Regions from separate parts of the Mesorhizobium montanum genome, predicted to be linked through region 1. Evidence: riboswitches for the same ligand, from Rfam matches in the RefSeq annotation. Region 1 holds a riboswitch; each other region holds the start of a gene.
The links. A riboswitch is a leader RNA that binds a small molecule or an ion and turns the genes downstream of it on or off. The one in region 1 is predicted to bind cobalamin.

Region 1 (5,984 bases):
CGCGATTGACAATAGCCGGGGCAAGCGCATCCTCCTGCGCCATTCTCTTACGGCGCCGCGCGTTCTTTGAACGCGCAAAGGACGCTGTAAAACTTTGATTCAGCGCATGATCTTTTCCGAAAATCGATTTCGATTTTCGGGGTCATGCGCGAGGGGCGGGAGAGTCGGGCCATGTGGGACTTCAGCATCGCCAGGTCGGTGTCCATCATGATGCGCACCTGGCCGTTCATCGTCTTTCGCATGATCGTCTATTTCGGCATCACGGTCGCCTACATCATGGCGACCGGCACGGGCGCCAGCGTCGGCTACGGCGCCGGTCACATCTCGACCGACCCCGACGGCCCGGTGTCCTTTGCGCTCTGGGGCGGCGTGGTCGGCTTCGGAGTCGTCTCGATCGCCGTCTACTGGATCCGCGAATACATCCTCTACGTACTGAAGGCCGGCCATATCGCCGTCATGGTGCATCTGATCGACGGCCACGACGTCCCCGACGGCCAGGGCCAGATCGCCTATGCGAAGGAAGTGGTCACCCAGCGTTTCGCCGAGGCCAATATCCTTTTCGTCGTCGACCAGCTGGTCAAGGGCGCCATACGCGCCATCACCGGCCTGATCGGCGGCATCGCCGCCTTCCTGCCCATTCCGGGCCTGAGCGGGCTGGTCAGCTTCATCAACACGGTGATCCGCCTGTCGCTGACCTATGTCGATGAGATCATCCTCGGCTACAACATCCGCATCAATTCGAACTCGCCTTTCGAAACCGCCCGGCAAGGCGTCGTGCTCTACGCGCAGAACGGCAAGCACATGGTCAAGAACGCCGTCTGGCTGGCGGTGATCATGTGGGGCGTGTCCTTCGTCATCTTCCTTTTGATGCTGGCTCCGGCGGCCGCCATCCTGTGGGTCATGCCGGGTCAGCTTGCCGGCTGGGCCTTCGTGCTGGCCATCGTCTTTGCCTGGGCCTTCAAAGCCGCCTTCATCGAGCCTTTTGCGATCGCCTCGCTGATGCAGGTCTATTTCGATGCGATCGAGGGCCAGGTGCCCAACCCCGAATGGGACCACCGGCTGGCCGAGGCCTCGTCCAAGTTCAGGGAACTGCGCGACAAGGCGCTAGGCTCCTTCGGCGGCGGCTCGCGCTGGGATACGCCCCGGGCCGCTTGATCGGCGGCCCCTGCGCACGAAGACCGACTGATCACGGCTTCTGCGCGCCGCCAAGCCTTGCGATCGCCGATTTGAGCGGTGCCTCGCCGGCGCCGCGGAAAGTCTCGCTCATCACCAGTTCGGGCAATGGCAGGCGCTTGCCCCAGCCATGCGCTTCGAGATCCGGCCTCGGCGCGAATGCCGAGACGCGGCCGACGCACAGATAGGCGATCGGCGTGACGTGCTCCGGGATCGAGAGAAGCTGCTTCAGCGCCTCCGTCTCGATGATGCTAACCCAGCCGACCCCGACCCCTTCGGCGCGCGCCGCCAGCCAGAAATTCTGTACCGCGCAGACGGTGCTGTAGAGGTCCATTTCCGGATTGTGCAAGCGCCCGAGCGGCGAGTCTTTCGAACGCTGCCGGTCGCAGGTGATGCAAAGATTGAGCGCGCTTTCGCAGATGCCTTCGAGCTTCAGCTTACGGTAGAGCGCCTGCCGTTCCGCCTCGATTGCGGGCAGTTCCTGCTCGCGCGCGGCGAGGAACAGATCGCGCACCTGCCGCCGCCTTGCCGCATCGCGGATGACGATGAAGTTCCACGGCTGCATAAAGCCGACCGATGGCGCGTGATGCGCCGCGGTGAGCAGCCGCGCCAGCACGGCATCGTCCAGATCGTCGGCCGTGAAGTGGCTGCGCACGTCACGCCTGGTGAACATCGCCCGGTAGACCGCGTCCCGCGCCAATTGGTCAAAGTCATCGCCGCTCGCGGCGATCGCTGCTGCCGTCATCGCTTTTCCCCTTGCGACAAGCAGTCGCCCGCCTGACCAAGCGGGTAACCATGTCTGCCAGGCCGGTCTTCTGGCTCGGGATCATCCCGCTCCGGCGCCTTCCCGTCATCGACAGTGGCTTTTGCCGGCGCGGTCCCCCTCACAGCGTTGGGCACGCCACGGAGTTCAACCGTGTTCCCGATTCTCCCGCGGCGCGGGCACCAGGCAGCGACCCGACCTTACCGCGAAGCTTGGGCCGCGCCAATGGCGCGAGCGACATGGCTTGGCGCAATTTTCCCCAGCCATTCGGCTTCTCAAACATGGTCATCCACGCCGCGGGTGCCTAGATTAGGCGCCATGGCCACCCGTCTCTACACGCACCCGATCTTTCTCGAACACATCACGCCGCCCGGCCACCCCGAGCGGCCCGACCGTCTGCGCGCCATCGAGCGCGTGCTGGACGACGAGGCTTTTTCGACGCTCGAACGTGTCAAGGCGCCCGAAGGCGACGAGGCCACTATCCTTTACGCTCACCCCGAGGACTTCGTCGAGCGTGTCCGCGCGGCGATCCCTCAGAGCGGCATCGTCTCGATCGATGCCGACACCAGCGCCAGCCCGAAGAGTTGGCAGGCCGTGGTGACGGCGATCGGCGGCGCCAACGCTGCCGTCGACGATGTCTTCGAAGGCCGTGCCGCCAACGTCTTCGTCGCCGCCCGCCCGCCCGGCCACCATGCCGAAAAGACCACGGCTATGGGTTTCTGCTTGTTCAACACGGCGGCGATCGCCGCCCGCTACGCGCAAAAGAAGCATCAGGCCGAGCGCGTCGCCATCGTCGACTGGGACGTCCATCACGGCAACGGCACGCAGGACATTTTCTGGGACGACCCGTCGGTGCTCTATTGCTCGACGCATCAGATGCCGCTTTATCCGGGCACTGGCGCGAAGACCGAAACCGGCGCCGGCAATATAGTCAATGCACCGCTTGCGCCGCAGACCGGCACCGATTTGTTCCGCGACGCGTTCCTGTCACGCGTGCTGCCCTCGATCGACGCGTTCGCGCCGGACCTGATCATTATTTCCGCCGGATTCGACGCGCACCACCGCGACCCGCTCGCCGAGATCAACCTGACCGAGGATGATTTCGACTGGGCGACCGGCCAGTTGATGGAACGCGCCGGCCGCCACAGCGGCAACAGGCTCGTCAGCCTGCTGGAAGGCGGCTACGATCTGCAGGGACTGGCATTTTCAGTCGCCGCCCATGTCGGGCGGCTGATGAAGGGATAGGGTATGGCAGTGGAAGGCAATGAGGACGTCAAGGCGATGAGCTTCGAACAGGCGCTCGATGCGCTGGAGAAGATCGTCGATGATCTGGAGCGCGGCGATGTCCCGCTCGACCAGTCGATCAGGATCTACGAGCGTGGCGAGGCACTGAAGGCCCATTGCGACCGGCTGCTGAAAGCGGCCGAGGACAAGGTCGAGAAGATCAGGCTGTCGCGCGACGGCAAGCCAGCGGGAACCGAGCCGCTCGACGCCGAGTGAGTGAAGCGGGTAGGGGGCAGACAAAGGAGTTCAAGCCATGTGCCGCAACATCAAGACTCTGGCCAATTTCGAGCCGCCGGCGACCAATGATGAAGTGCATGATGCCGCGCTTCAATTCGTGCGCAAGCTGAGCGGCTCGACCAAGCCTTCCAAGCGCAACGAGCATGCCTTCCACCACGCGGTCGAGGCGATCGCAGCTATCGCGCGCGAGCTCATCGATTCGCTCGAGACCGCGCAGGAGCCGCGCAATCGCGAGGAAGAAGCTGCCAAGGCGAAGGCCAGGTCGGCGCTCCGTTTCGCCTGAGGAACCGTCATGAGCTTCTTTCCGGGAAACGATCCTGAACCCGGCGATGCCTTTGCCTGCGATCAGATCGAGCTGATGGTCGTTCCGAACGCGAAGGATATTGGCGGCTTCGAGGTTCGGCGCGCCCTGCCGACGGCCAAGCGACGGCTGGTCGGGCCGTTCATCTTCTTCGACCGCATGGGCCCAGCCATTCTGCGCGCCGGCCATGCGCTCGACGTGCGCCCGCATCCGCATATCGGGCTGTCCACCGTCACCTACCTTTTCGATGGCAAGATCAGGCATCGCGACTCGCTCGGCACCGAAATGGTGATCGCGCCGGGCGACGTGAATTTGATGACCGCCGGGCGTGGCATCGTTCATTCCGAGCGCACGCCGCAGGAACTGCGCGGCGCACCGATGTCGGTTTCCGGCCTGCAGACCTGGCTGGCGCTGCCGGACGGCAAGGAGGAAATTGCCCCGGTGTTCGCGAACACTGCGGTGACGCGCCTGCCCGAGATCGATGCCGAGGGCGTGAGCGGCCGCATCGTCATCGGCGAGTTCTCGGGGCTGCGCTCGCCCGTCGCGACCGCTTCGGACACGCTTTATGCCGATCTCAGACTGGCGGCGGGCGCCAGCGTGAAAATTCCGGGCGATGCCGAGGAGCGCGCCGTCTACACGCTGGAAGGCGAAGTCTCGATCGCCGGCGATATGTTTCCGGCCGAGCGGCTTCTGGTGTTCAAGCCGGGCGAGGAAATCATCGTTTCCTCCGAGCGCGGCGCGCATTTCATGCTGTTCGGTGGCGCTTCGCTGGGCTCCAAGCGCTATATCTGGTGGAATTTCGTCTCGTCCTCGAAAGAGCGGATCGAACAGGCCAAGCAGGAATGGAAGACAGGCCGCTTCGATATCGTTCCTGGTGATGAGGAAGAGTTCATTCCGTTGCCGGAAGGCTAGGGCGGCACGGCTGCGTGTCACTGACGCGCATTTACATTCGCCCGCCGGCGGCCTATGCCCGCGCATGATTACGGCGCAATTTGCTGGTAGCGCCGAGTTCGATCAATTGAGGCAGGACGCGCCCCGAGTGAAGCCAGACACGCCGCTGCTCGACAAGGTCCGCATTCCAGCGGACCTGCGGACGCTTGATGACGTCGCGCTGCCTCAGCTTGCCGCGGAACTCCGCGCCGAGCTCATCGACGCCGTATCGCAGACCGGCGGCCATCTCGGCGCCGGCCTCGGCGTGGTCGAGTTGACGGTTGCCCTGCATTATGTCTTCAACACGCCGGCAGACCGGCTGATCTGGGACGTCGGCCACCAGGCTTATCCGCACAAGATCCTGACCGGTCGCCGCGACCGTATCCGCACCCTGCGCCAGGAAGGCGGCTTGTCCGGCTTCACCCGGAGGGCCGAGAGCGAATACGATCCGTTCGGCGCGGCGCACTCCTCGACATCGATTTCGGCGGGCCTCGGCATGGCGATGGCCCGCGAGCTTTCGGGCGCCCACAACAATGTCATTGCCGTCATCGGAGATGGCTCGATGTCGGCCGGCATGGCTTTCGAGGCGCTGAACAATGCCGGCGCGCTCGATGCCCGGCTGATCGTCATCCTCAACGACAACGACATGTCGATCGCGCCGCCGACCGGCGCCATGAGCGCCTATCTGGCCAGGCTCGCCTCCGGCAAGGCCTATCTGGGCCTGCGCGATTTCGGCAAGAAGCTGACATCCTATCTCGGCAAGCGCGCCGACCGTGCCATCACCCGCGCGGTCGAGCATGCGCGCGGCTATGTCACCGGCGGCACCTTGTTCGAGGAGCTCGGCTTCTATCATATCGGCCCCATCGACGGGCACAATCTCGAGCATCTCATCCCGGTGCTGAGGAATGTCCGCGACCATGGCGACGGCCCGGTGCTGATCCATGTCGTGACCCAGAAGGGCAAGGGCTATGCGCCGGCGGAAGCTGCGGCCGACAAATATCACGGCGTCAACAAATTCGATGTCATCACCGGCGCGCAGGCCAAGGCGCCGGCCAATGCGCCCGCCTACACCAAGGTCTTCGCCGAAAGCCTGATCCAGGAAGCGCGCGAAGACGATCGCATCGTCGCCATCACCGCCGCTATGCCGGGCGGCACCGGCCTCGACCTCTTCGGCGAGGTGTTTCCATCCCGCACCTTCGATGTCGGCATTGCCGAGCAGCATGCGGTGACTTTTGCCGCCGGCCTCGCCACCGAAGGCTACAAACCCTTCGCCGCCATCTATTCCACCTTCCTGCA
Region 2 (5,984 bases), on a different contig from region 1:
GCGGTAGCGGCGAATTGGTCCTGACGTCGATCTCGATGTTCGAGATCGAGCCGCCCTTGACCGGGGTCGCCGCCGCGTCCGCGACATGCTCGACGAGCTTCGCCTCGATCACCGGCGGCAGACACAAAGACAGATAATCCTGGATCAGATGATAGGAGGCGGTCGACGTGTTGATCTGGCTGGCCTTGGCGGCAACCGCGTCGCGATAGGCGCCCTGCAATTTGCGCACGAAGGTCAGCGTCGTGGCTGGCGGCAGCTGGTAGAGATAGGTGCCCGCGGCGATGTCGGTCAGGTTGGAGGCCAGTCCGAAGGCTTGCGTGACGGCGGCCATCGATAGCGACGAGGCGCCCGAAGCGGCCAGAATGGCGTTGGTGGTCTGGCTGAAGGCGTTGAGGCCGGCCTTGGTCGCTTCACGGCGTCTGTTCAGATAGAAAAGCTCGCTGAAATACTCCATGCAGCGATCGTCGACATAGTTGAACCCGGCCTCGGTCAAGTCGTAATAGGTGCCGCCGCCGGTATCGCGCGCCAAGGCGTTCATGATGCGGTTGATGCGGCCGCTGGATTGCTCGACGCTTGCCGCGTCGATGACCGGCGGAATACCGACATAATGTTTTGTCGGATCCGCCATGCAACCCTGCAGCACAGCTAGAAAAACAATAAAAAGCGAATGAATCCAAAGGAAACGCTTCACAGATCGGCCCCCCGGCAAACTATTATATTATTGTCCTCCTCAATAAGCATAACCTAGGGCTTCAGGAAAAACTATAGGCTAATCCCGGTCGCCTTCGTCGACTGTAATTCCGTCAGCTGTTTCTGCCCGTTCGATCGGAATGCCGCAACTAACGCGACAGCAGGCCGCCGGATTGCGAAGCCGCCCGGCCGCGTGGCGCCGGCGAATATTCCCGCCTTGAACGTACGGCGTCTTGCGCGCGCTCCCTCAGGCGCGAGATTACAGCAGGGCCGTATTGCGAACTGAGAAGCATTTCACACTTCGCCGCAAACTGCTCGGCCAAGCCCAGGCTCGACTTGGGATCAGCTGGCCGTGATCCCGCTCGCATGCAGCACCCAGCGGCGGCCGTCGCTGCGAAACTCGGTGAGCGACAGCGGCTCGACGTCGATCTTCCAGACCGAGGAGAGCGGCGCGCCCAGCAGATGCAGCATGGCGGCGCGGATCGGCACGGCATGGGTGAGCGCGACGGTGTGGCCGCTCTCGCCGGCCAGGCGCTCCATGAGCGCGGCGCCGCGCCGGGCGACGGCGGCAAGCGATTCGCCGCCATGGGGTGCTGCGTCCGGATCGGAAAACCAGGCCGCCATGCCTTCCGGATCCCCGGCCTGCACCTCCTCGAAGCTTTTGCCGGCCCAACGCGCGAAATCCTGCTCGGCAAGCAGCGGCTCGACCGTGGCGTCAAGGCCAAGCGCCTCGGCCGTCCGCCGCGCGGCAAGCGCCGGACTTGTCCAGACGCGATCGGCGCGGCGCAGCGAAGCGGCCAGCGCGCCCGCACGCTCAAGAACCCGCGGCTCCGGCGCCTCGTCCTTCGGAAAGCGGCCCTTGCGCATGCCGGGCGTCGCACCGCTTGCGATCATCGTCAGGCGGGCAAGCATGAAAAACTCCGTGGCCCAGCGAAAAATAGGCCTCACGAAGCCGTGCCGCCATTACATGTCGTTGACAGGCGAACGAAGTGCTGACAAGTGTTTTAGCGCTATACGGGATTGGAAGCCGGTGCGAGTCCGGCACGGTCGCGCCACTGTGATCGGCACCAGCCGAAAGTCAGGCCTTATTCCGCAGCATTGTTCGATCAACGGGACGCAGTATCCCACGGGAGGTCAATATGTCCGACACCACTTTCGCCCCCAGCTACGGTCCGGTTGCAATTCCGGTCCGCGAGCTTCTGCCCTGGGCCATCCTCGGCGGGCTGCTGCTGATGCTGGCGATCTATTTCGTCGGCGCGGAAGAAGGCGCCACGTCGCTGATCCGCGGCAGCTATGTGCACGAGTTCGTGCATGACGGCCGCCACCTGCTCGGCTTCCCCTGCCACTAGTACGGTTCAGCGAACGCTGAGCCGCCCTAAGTTTTGGTCTTGCGCAGTTCCGGACGGAAAAACCGCTACGCAGTTTCCCGGAATTGCTCCAAAGGGGTTTTGAACATGGTCGGAAAACTTTTGCTGCGCGGCATGCTTGTCGGGCTGGTCGCGGGGATTCTGGCATTCGCCTTTGCCCGCATCTATGGCGAGCCGCAGGTCGACAGGGCGATCGCCTTCGAGGAACAGCAGGCCCAGGCCGCCGGCGAGGCGCCGGAGCCTGAGATGGTCAGCCGCGCCACGCAGGCGGGCATTGGCCTGGCGACCGGCGTGCTGGTCTATGGCGCCGCCCTCGGCGGGCTGTTCTCGCTGGTCTTTGCTTATGCCTATGGCCGGCTGGGCTCGCTCGGCCCGCGCGGCACTTCGGCGCTGCTGGCGCTGCTTGGCTTCCTTGCCGTGATCGTGGTGCCCGGCCTCAAATACCCGGCGAACCCGCCCGCGGTCGGCAATGCCGAGACCATCGGCTACCGCACCGAGCTGTTCTTCATCATGATCGTCATCTCGATCGCGGCGATGGTGGCGGCGGTGGGCCTGGCGCAGCGGCTGTGGAACCGGCTTGGCGCCTGGAACGCCTCAATCGTCGGGGCACTCGCCTTCCTCGTCGTCTTCGCGCTGGTGAAGGCAGCACTTCCCGACATCAACGAGGTGCCGGAAAACTTCTCGGCGACCGTGCTGTGGCAATTCCGCGTCGCGTCGCTCGGCATCCAGCTGGTGCTGTGGACCGTCGTCGGACTCGGCTTCGGCGCGGTAGCCGAGCGCGTGGTCGCGGTGCGCGACCAGCGCGGCCCGGCACGCCGTTACGCCTGACATACGATGCGTTGGCGGCCACGGTTCTACACCCTGGCGGCCAATTTCTTTTTGGCGACCGCCCTGGTGATCATAATTGCGGCGGCACCAGCCGAAACGCATAGCTGGTCGTCGGTCCCGCCTCCCCCCGGCATCCAGATCCCCAGCCTGACCCACGGCCAGATGGCGGTGATCGCGCGCTATCGCGGCGACATCCTCGACCTCGCCCAGCGCCAGACCGTGACCGATCCGACCTTCCGGCGGCTCTACAATCACGGCAACCTGCAATACACCTACTGCCTGTGGGGCCTGATGCCGGGAAGCCTCGGCGACGAAGAGAGCCCTTTCAACGAATGCAGCCACGCCTATCTCGCCACCGCCAAGGCGCTGCTCACCTATATGGCGACGATGCCGTCAGCCGCGCGCGAGGCGAAGGCGCTGATCTCAGACATCGACGCCGACATGGTGCGCAGCGGCGCGTCCTGGATCCTGTGCCAGTTCAGCGGCGAGAGTTTCAGCACCGGCGCGGTCATCGAGCCGCGCTGGCGGGACATCTTCTTCCACATGCCGAGCCTGGCGGTGCTCGTTGCGACAGTTGCCGCCATGATCGCCGCCGGCAGGTCGATCTCCGGCGCACCGCGCAAACGCGTCGCCTGACAGGCAGCAACCGGCCGGCGTAAGGGTCGCCCTCCATCCGACGTACGGACCCACAATCGCCAATCATGTTCGTCTCCGAAAGCTTCGCCATCGGCGACAAAGCGGGCGGAGTGCCTATCACAATTCCGCGAGCGCAATGGCATTTCGGAACGGCAGACGTTTTCCAATTGGGCACCTGGGGCTGAGCACAGGAGCAAATCATGCATGCGAAAATCGTAGCTGGTCTCGCGTTTGCGGCTTCCCTCGGACTTGCCCAGCCTTCCCTGGCTGCGCCTGACTGGAAGGCGGTCGCGCAGGCACTCGGGAAATCCGGCACAGAGGTATCAGGGGGCGTCTACCGGGTCGGGCTGCCTCGTTCCAACCTGAAAGTCACTGTCGACGGCGTGGAACTCAAACCGGCCTTGGCGCTCGGCTCGTGGCTCGCATTCAAAGCCATGGGCGATCACGACGTCATGGTGATGGGCGATCTCGTGTTGACCGAACCAGAGATCAGCCCCGTGATGATGAAACTGATTGAAAGCGGCATCGAGATCACGGCGCTCCACAACCACCTGCGGAGGGCCCAGCCGGAGACGATGTACATGCACGTCCTGGGGCATGGCGATCCGGAAAAGTTGGCCGCTGCGCTGCATTCGGCCTTGCAGGAGAGTGCGACGCCGCTTTCCGAGGCGCCGGCGAGCGCCACCGCTGCTTCGAAGGCGATTGATCTCGATACGTCGATCATCGACCAGGCGCTTGGCCGCAAGGGCAAGGTCAATGGCGGGGTCTATCAGGTCAGCATCCCGCGCGCGGAGACCGTCAAGGACGATGGAATGGAGGTGCCGGACGCAATGGGCTCTGCGATTGCCATCAACTTCCAGCCCACCGGCAGTGGCAAGGCCGCGATCACCGGCGACTTCGTTCTGATCGCCTCTGAAGTGAATCCGGTGTTACGAGCCTTACGCGAAAGCGGGATAGAGGTGACTGCCGTGCACAACCACATGCTCGACGACCAACCCCGGCTGTTCTTCATGCATTTCTGGGCAAATGACGACGTTGGCAAGTTGGCCAAGGGGCTGAAACTCGCGCTCGATCAAGTGCACCTAAGGACGGGCAGCTGACCTTTGACACAATCCCTTCAAAACTCCGAAGGGAGCTATATTGGCCCGGGCGGTGCCGAGCAGCCAAGCCACGAAAGGAACGGCGGCCGCGCTGCGGACATATACGCGGCGCGGGCCCTCAGGGATTTTGGCGACGGCTTTGCCGCCGTGCTCCTGCCCGTATATCTGGCGGCGATCGGACTCGGGCCGCTCGAGATCGGTGTCGTCGCGACCGTTGCCCTCCTGGGTTCGGCGCTATTGACGCTCGGCATCGGGTTCCTGGCGGTGCGCGCAGACCGGCGCACCCTGCTTTTGGCTGCATCCGGCCTGATGATCGCAACCGGGCTGGCCTATACGCAGCCACGCACCTATGCACTTGTTCTGCTCGTGGCATTCATGGGCACGATCAATCCTTCATCGGGAAGCGTCAGCATCTTTGTTCCGCTGGAGCACGCCGTCTTGTCGCGGCTCGTCGCGGATGCGGACCGCACGAAGGCATTCGCGCGCTACAGCCTGTTGGGTGCGCTGGCGGCAGCGTTCGGCGCCCTTGCCGCAACCAGCCCCGACTTCCTGGTAACGGCCGGGATTTCGCGGCTCACGGCGCTCAAGGCAATGTTCGTTCTTTACGCGGTCCTTGGTGTGGCGGGCGGGCTGGTGTACGCGCGCATTCCGGTTGGTCCGGAAACCTCTCCTCAGGAGAGGCCCGCCGCGGCGCTTGGGCCGTCGCGTGTCATCGTCTACAAGCTGGCGGCCCTGTTCAGCATCGACGCTTTCGCCGGCGGCTTTGCCGTGCAGTCGCTCATCGCTTTGTGGCTGTTCAGCAAGTTCGGGCTTTCGCTGTCGGCCGCCGGGTTGTTCTTTTTCTGGTCGGGTGTTTTATCGGCGGCTTCATTTCCGGCCGCCGCATGGCTGTCGAACCGCATCGGGCTTGTGAATACGATGGTGTTCACTCATATCCCCTCGAGCATTTGCTTGATCCTGGCCGCTTTGGTGCCGAATCTCGACGTCTCCCTGGCATTTCTTCTCGCACGCGCAGCGCTGTCTCAGATGGACGTGCCTACCCGCTCCTCATACGTAATGGCAGTCGTGACGCCACCGGAGCGGTCTGCGGCGGCGAGCGTCACGTCGGTTCCACGCAGTCTCGCAGCAGCGGCGAGCCCGGCCATCGCCGGGGCGCTATTTGCTGCGGGGTTCGAAGCCTGGCCGCTGGTGATCTGTGGTGCCCTCAAGATCCTCTATGACTTAGCCTTGCTCTGGGCTTTCCGCCACATCAAGCCGCCTGAGGAGCGATGAGACCGACCCGCTTGCGGGAAGGATGGCAGATTTCACGCAGATACTCAAAGAGTGCCTGTATCATTCATGCGCATGCTCGTGGTGATGGTCT
Region 3 (5,984 bases), on a different contig from region 1:
ATAGTGATAGTAGCCGCCGCCATTGGCGCAGGAGCCCATCGAGATGACGTAGCGCGGCTCCGGCATCTGGTCGTAGACCTTGCGCAGCGCCGGCGCCATCTTGTTGGTCAGCGTGCCGGCGACGATCATGATGTCGGACTGGCGCGGGGACGCGCGCGGCGCGACACCGAAACGCTCCGAGTCATAGCGCGGCATCGAGGTGTGGATCATCTCGACCGCGCAGCAGGCGAGGCCGAAGGTCATGAACATCAGCGAGCCGCTGCGCGCCCAGGTGATCAGCGCTTCGGTCGAGGTGACAAGGAAGCCCTTGTCGGCCAGCTCATTGTTGATTTCGAGGAAGAAGGGATCGTCCTCCCCCACCGGTCTGCCGGTGTTGGGGTCGATGATGCCCTTGGGTTTCGGCGCGACGAGGGTGCCTGAACTGTCGTTCAATCCCATTCCAGCGCTCCTTTTTTCCATTCATAGGCAAAGCCGATGGTCAGCACCGCCAGAAACACCATCATCGACCAGAAGCCGAGCATACCGAGCTTCGAGAAGGACACCGCCCACGGGAACAGGAAGGCGACCTCGAGATCGAAGATGATGAACAGGATCGACACCAGATAGAAGCGGATGTCGAATTTCATGCGGGCGTCGTCGAACGAGTTGAACCCGCATTCATAGGCGGAAAGCTTTTCCGGATCGGGATTGCGATAGGCCACCAGGAAGGGGGCGACGAGGAGCGCCAAACCAACGACCATCGCCACGGCGATGAACAGGACGATGGGCAGATATGAACTTAGGAGTGCGCTCATGCGGCGACTTTCCTTCGGCGGGGCAGTTCACTTTGATTACAGCAACGAACTCTAATGCGGAAGCGTGACAGATTAACCGCTGAACCGTTTTAAGGGAGCCCATGCTGCAACGCGGCGAGGGTTAGCGCAGCGGTTTCGGTGACGCAAGTCAAACCTTGTTCAATTCGCGGCCCTGGACGCCATATCGGAAGAAACTGGTCCGATCCGCTCCTGTTTGATTTCCTTCACATTTAACTCCACTTTTCTCTCCTGACACGTCTCCCGCCATTTGCCTGCTAGCATGGCCGGAATCACAGGCTAAAAGTCCGACAAATGATCGGGGCAAGGGCACCTTGATGAAGGAGAAAATCTCGCTTGCCATGGCCAGGCGCATTGCGCTGGGCGCCCAGGGTTTTAACGACCCTCGGCCCGGAGGAGTTCCGGATCGCCGGCACCTCGCGCGTGTGCTTTCGCGAACCGGCCTGCTGCAGATCGATTCCGTCAGCGCCGTGGTGCGCGCCCATTACATGCCGCTCTATTCGCGCCTTGGCCCCTACCCGCTTGCGCTGCTCGACAACGCCGCGGTCACCCGCAAGCGGGCAGTTTTCGAATACTGGGCGCATGAGGCGTCCTTCCTGCCCGTCGAGACCTATCCCCTGATGCGCTGGCGCATGCAGCGCGCCGAGCAAGGCGGCGAGATGTATCTCGGCCTGGCGAAATGGGGCCGTGAACGCAAAGCGATGATCGACGAGATTTACGGGCAAGTCGCCGAGCGCGGACCGATCGCCGCCTCCGACATCGAGGGCCATAAGGGCAATGGCGGCTGGTGGGGCTGGAGCGAGGCCAAGCACGCTTTCGAATGGCTGTTCTGGGCCGGACGCATCACCACCGCCTATCGGCGCGGCTTCGAGCGCTATTACGACCTGCCCGGGCGCGTTTTGCCGCAGGCAGTGCTCGATCTGCCTGTACCCTCGGTAGAGGACGCGCATCGCGAACTGCTGCGCACCTCGGCTCGCGCCCATGGCATCGCCACCTATGGCGACCTGCGCGACTATTTCCGCCTGGCGCCGGGCGACACAAAGGACCGCATCGAGGAACTGGTCGAAGCGGGCGAATTGCTGCCGGTGCGGGTCGAAGGCTGGGACAAGACCGCCTATCTGCACAAAGACGCCCGTTTTCCGCGCCGGATAGAGGCCCGCGCCCTGCTTGCGCCCTTCGATCCGGTCGTCTTCGAGCGCACTCGGACAGAAAAGCTCTTCGATTTCCGCTATCGTATCGAGATCTACACGCCAGCCGAAAAACGCCAATACGGCTACTACGTGCTGCCATTCCTGCTCGGCGACCGGATCGTCGCCCGCGTCGATCTGAGAGCCGACCGCCCGGCCAGCGTGCTGCGCGTCCACGCAGCCTATGCCGAGACCGGCGCTCCGCCGGAAACGACCGCCCAGCTCTTCGACGAGCTGAAGCAGATGCAAGGTTGGCTCGGCCTGGAGGCGATCGACGTGACGCCGGCCGGCGACCTCGGGCCGGCGCTGGCCGACATCAAGGTGTCGTAGCCGCGCGTTGACAGGCGCATAGCCGTAAGCCTAAATCCTGACCCAGACGGTCTTCTCCCGGCAAAGGGAGGAGCCAAGAGGGAATGCGGTGCGGGCCAAAACCCAAATCCGCGGCTGTCCCCGCAACTGTAAGCGACGAGCCTTGGCCGAAAACCACTGGGATATTCCCCGGGAAGGCGGCATTCAAGGCGACGACCCGCGAGCCAGGAGACCTGCCGTCTGAGACTTTAAGTATCCGTTCGCCCGGCGGGTTTTCCGGGCAAGGAGCCTGGTTTTTGGATCGCAACGGCAGTTTCCCGACTAATATCGCGGACATTTCGTCCGAGCGCGATGACGCGCTGGCGGACGTCACGATCATCGTTTGCTCGTCCTGCCGTAACGAAATCGGTTCAGACGCGCATCCGCGCGCCGGTGCATTGCTTGCCGAGGACACGCGCCAGGCTGCTTCCGGCGAAGGTCTCCGGGTCCGGACGGTCGAATGCCTCGGCAATTGCAAGCGCCGCCTGAGCGCGGCACTTCTGCGCGATGGTTGCTGGAGCTACGTTTTCGGTGACCTGAATACCGCCAGCGGCGCCGATCTCGTCGCCGGCGCGAAACTCTTCGCCACCTCGGCCGACGGCCTGATCCCATGGCGCGGCCGGCCCGATTCCCTCAAGCGCGGCCTTGTTGCCCGCATCCCTCCCCTCGACATGCTGAAGGACTGACCATGAGCGCTTCCGTTTCCCGTGTTCCCTGCACCGTCGTCACCGGCTTCCTCGGCGCCGGCAAGACGACGCTGATCCGCAACCTCATCGAAAACGCCAAGGGCAAGCGGCTGGCGATCATCGTCAACGAGTTCGGCGATGTCGGCATCGACGGCGATATCCTCAAGGGCTGCGGCGTCGATTCTTGCCCGGAAGAAAACATCGTCGAGCTTGCCAATGGCTGCATCTGCTGCACCGTCGCCGACGACTTCGTGCCTGCGCTCGACCAGATTCTGTCGCGCACGCCGAAGGTCGACCACATCCTGATCGAGACGTCCGGCCTCGCTCTGCCGAAGCCGCTCGTCCAGGCCTTCCAGTGGCCGACGGTGAAGAGCCGCGTCACCGTCGACGGCGTGATCGCAGTGGTCGACGGGCCGGCGCTGGCCGACGGTCGCGTCGCCTCCGACATGGATGCCCTGCAGGCGCAGCGCGCGGCGGACGGCTCGCTCGACCATGACGATCCGGTCGAAGAGGTGTTCGAGGACCAGATCGCCTGCGCCGACCTGATCATCCTGTCGAAGAGCGACCTGATGGATGCGGCCGGCTCGGCCCGCGCCAATGCCGTCATCGGCGAGCATGTCGCGCGTGCCGTCAAGGTCGTGCCGACCACCCATGGCAAGGTCGACCCCTCGGTGCTGCTCGGCCTCGGCCTTGCCGTCGAGGACGACATCGAGAACCGCAAGACCCACCACGACGACGAGCTCGACCATGAGCATGACGATTTCGACTCCTTCGTCATCGACATCCCGTCGGTCGCCAATCCGGACGACCTGGCAAAGCGCGTCGCCCTCGCCGCCGAGCAGGAAAACGTGCTGCGCGTCAAAGGTTTCGTCGAGGTCGGCGGCAAGCCGATGCGGCTTCTGCTGCAAGCCGTCGGCCCCCGCGTCAACCACTACTATGACCGCGCCTGGACGGCGGAGGACGACCGCCGCTCGCGGCTCGTCGTCATCGGTCTCAAGGGGCTGAACCGCCCGGCGGTCGAGCGTATCCTTGCCGGCTGAGGCCAACACGAAACGCGATGCATATCCTCACCACCACATCCGCCTCGCTCGACGATCTCGCCGAGCCGATCGACCTCAGGCAGACGCCTGCGGATGTCGTGGCCCTGTCCTTCACCGACAGCGATCTGGCCGGCCTTGCCGCGGCCTGGAAGGCGGACGCGGAGCGGCTGCCGTCGATGCGGCTGGCCGCCTTGCGCGACCTTCGCCACCCGATGTCGGTGGACCTGTGGATCGACAGCGTCGCCCGCCACGCCAGGGTCGTCCTCGTCCGCATCCTGGGCGGCTATGACTGGTGGCGCTACGGCTGCGACCAGCTCGCGGCGGTGGCGCGCAAGCGCGGCATAAAACTGGCGCTGCTGCCCGGCGAAAGCCATGACGAGGATCAGCGCCTGATCGAAGGCTCGACCCTGCCACGCGGCGAACTCAACGCCTTGCTCGGCTATTTCCGCGAAGGCGGCCCGGCAAACATGAGCGCGCTGGTGCAAAGACTGGCGGTGCTTGCGGGGGCTGAGGCGGGCGTAACCGACCCGGTCAGCGTGCCGAAGGCGGGGTACTATCAGCCGGGAGTTAGAGTTGTCGCAAAACCGGCACTATCCAAGGCTGGCGATCCTTCGCCCCCCTCTCTGCCCGGCAAGACAGAGAGGGGGGCGACGGAACTCGACGCCAACAAGTTCGACGTCATCCCCATCCTCTTCTACCGCTCGATGCTGCTCGCCGCCGACGTAGCCCCTATCGACGCACTGGTCGAAGCCTTGCGGCTACAGGGTTTGGCGCCCGTGCCGATCTTCGTGTCCAGCCTGAAAGATCCGGCGTCGCTGGCCTTCGTCGAAGCCGCCCTCGCCTCACTGAACCCTTCAGCCATCGTCACCGCGACCGCCTTTGCCTCCGGTGCCGAGCCCGGCGCCGAAACCCTGTTCGACCGCGCCGGCGTGCCGGTTTTCCAGGTTATCGTCGCCACGACGAGGCGCGAGGTCTGGGAAAAGAACCAGCGCGGGCTGGCCCCGGCCGATCTCGCCATGCATGTCGTGCTGCCCGAGCTCGACGGCCGTATCCTTGCTGGCGCAATCTCGTTCAAGGGCGAGGTCGAAACCGACCCGGCGCTGGCTTTCCGCGCCTTTGCCAACCGGCCCGAGGCCGACCGGGTTGCGCAAGTTGCCAAGCGCATCGCGGCGTTTATTCGACTGCAGCGGACGGAGCGAGCCGAGCGCAGGCTGGCGATTCTGATCCCGGACTATCCAAGCGCACCGGGGCGGACTGGCTACGCCGTTGGGCTTGATGTGCCGTCGAGTGTGCTTGCCATGCTGCACGACCTCAAGGAACAGGGCTATGCCATTGAGGGGATTCCGCAATCGGCACGCGCGATGCTGGATGCGCTGGAAGTGGCTAGGCATGGCCTTGCCTTGACGGATTACGTGGCCTCCTCAGCCGAACTGCCGGAGGTAGCGCGAGCTTCTGTTGAGATGGCGTGGGGCAAGGCAGAAGGGATAGGTTCGCGCGAGGCGCCCCCCTCTGTCCTGCCGGACATCTCCCCCTCTAGGGGGGAGATTGGCAGTTCAGCCGATGGCGCTCCTTCTGCAGCCTTATTGCTTAGCGCGACGTTGGCCATTGGCGAAACCGATGGCGGGAACGTAATCTCCCCCCTGGAGGGGGAGATGTCCGGCAGGACAGAGGGGGGCGCGACGGAACGCCTACCTTCGAGGACAAGCCCCGACCACCGCTTCCCCTTCCGCGCCGCGACCTTCGGCAATGTCACCGTGGCGCTTGCCCCCGACCGCGGCCGCTCCGCCGACCGGCGCGCCGACTATCACGACCCAACCCTCCCCCCGCGCCATGAGCTGATCGCCTTCGGCCTCTGGCTGCGAAAATCGCTCGGCGTGCACGCCATCGTCCATGTCGGGGCGCATGGCACGC

Region 2: it holds a riboswitch for cobalamin, as region 1 does, so the genes downstream of both, RFM68_RS29160 (CbtB domain-containing protein) here and bluB (5,6-dimethylbenzimidazole synthase) in region 1, are expected to answer to the same signal.
Region 3: it holds a riboswitch for cobalamin, as region 1 does, so the genes downstream of both, RFM68_RS05945 (DUF1636 family protein) here and bluB (5,6-dimethylbenzimidazole synthase) in region 1, are expected to answer to the same signal.

What each region holds. Positions count from the first base shown of each region.
Region 1 covers NZ_JAVIJF010000005.1:795-6,778, forward strand. Annotated here, with positions in the region: gene RFM68_RS07910 (hypothetical protein) at 172-1,155, shown strand; gene bluB (5,6-dimethylbenzimidazole synthase) at 1,187-1,918, opposite strand; cobalamin riboswitch at 1,962-2,138, opposite strand; gene RFM68_RS07920 (histone deacetylase family protein) at 2,255-3,181, shown strand; gene RFM68_RS07925 (exodeoxyribonuclease VII small subunit) at 3,185-3,436, shown strand; gene RFM68_RS07930 (DUF2277 domain-containing protein) at 3,474-3,740, shown strand; gene RFM68_RS07935 (pirin family protein) at 3,750-4,670, shown strand; gene dxs (1-deoxy-D-xylulose-5-phosphate synthase) at 4,735-5,984, shown strand, end outside.
Region 2 covers NZ_JAVIJF010000027.1:76,935-82,918, reverse strand. Annotated here, with positions in the region: gene RFM68_RS29170 (hypothetical protein) at 1-628, opposite strand, end outside; gene RFM68_RS29165 (histidine phosphatase family protein) at 1,033-1,602, opposite strand; adenosylcobalamin (AdoCbl) riboswitch at 1,686-1,829, shown strand; gene RFM68_RS29160 (CbtB domain-containing protein) at 1,830-2,039, shown strand; gene RFM68_RS29155 (CbtA family protein) at 2,145-2,885, shown strand; gene RFM68_RS29150 (hypothetical protein) at 2,952-3,521, shown strand; gene RFM68_RS29145 (DUF1259 domain-containing protein) at 3,722-4,621, shown strand; gene RFM68_RS29140 (MFS transporter) at 4,661-5,893, shown strand; gene RFM68_RS29135 (cation diffusion facilitator family transporter) at 5,954-5,984, opposite strand, start outside.
Region 3 covers NZ_JAVIJF010000003.1:321,611-327,594, forward strand. Annotated here, with positions in the region: gene RFM68_RS05930 (NuoB/complex I 20 kDa subunit family protein) at 1-438, opposite strand, end outside; gene RFM68_RS05935 (NADH-quinone oxidoreductase subunit A) at 429-794, opposite strand; gene RFM68_RS05940 (winged helix-turn-helix domain-containing protein) at 1,130-2,329, shown strand; cobalamin riboswitch at 2,360-2,563, shown strand; gene RFM68_RS05945 (DUF1636 family protein) at 2,605-3,033, shown strand; gene cobW (cobalamin biosynthesis protein CobW) at 3,036-4,073, shown strand; gene RFM68_RS05955 (cobaltochelatase subunit CobN) at 4,091-5,984, shown strand, end outside.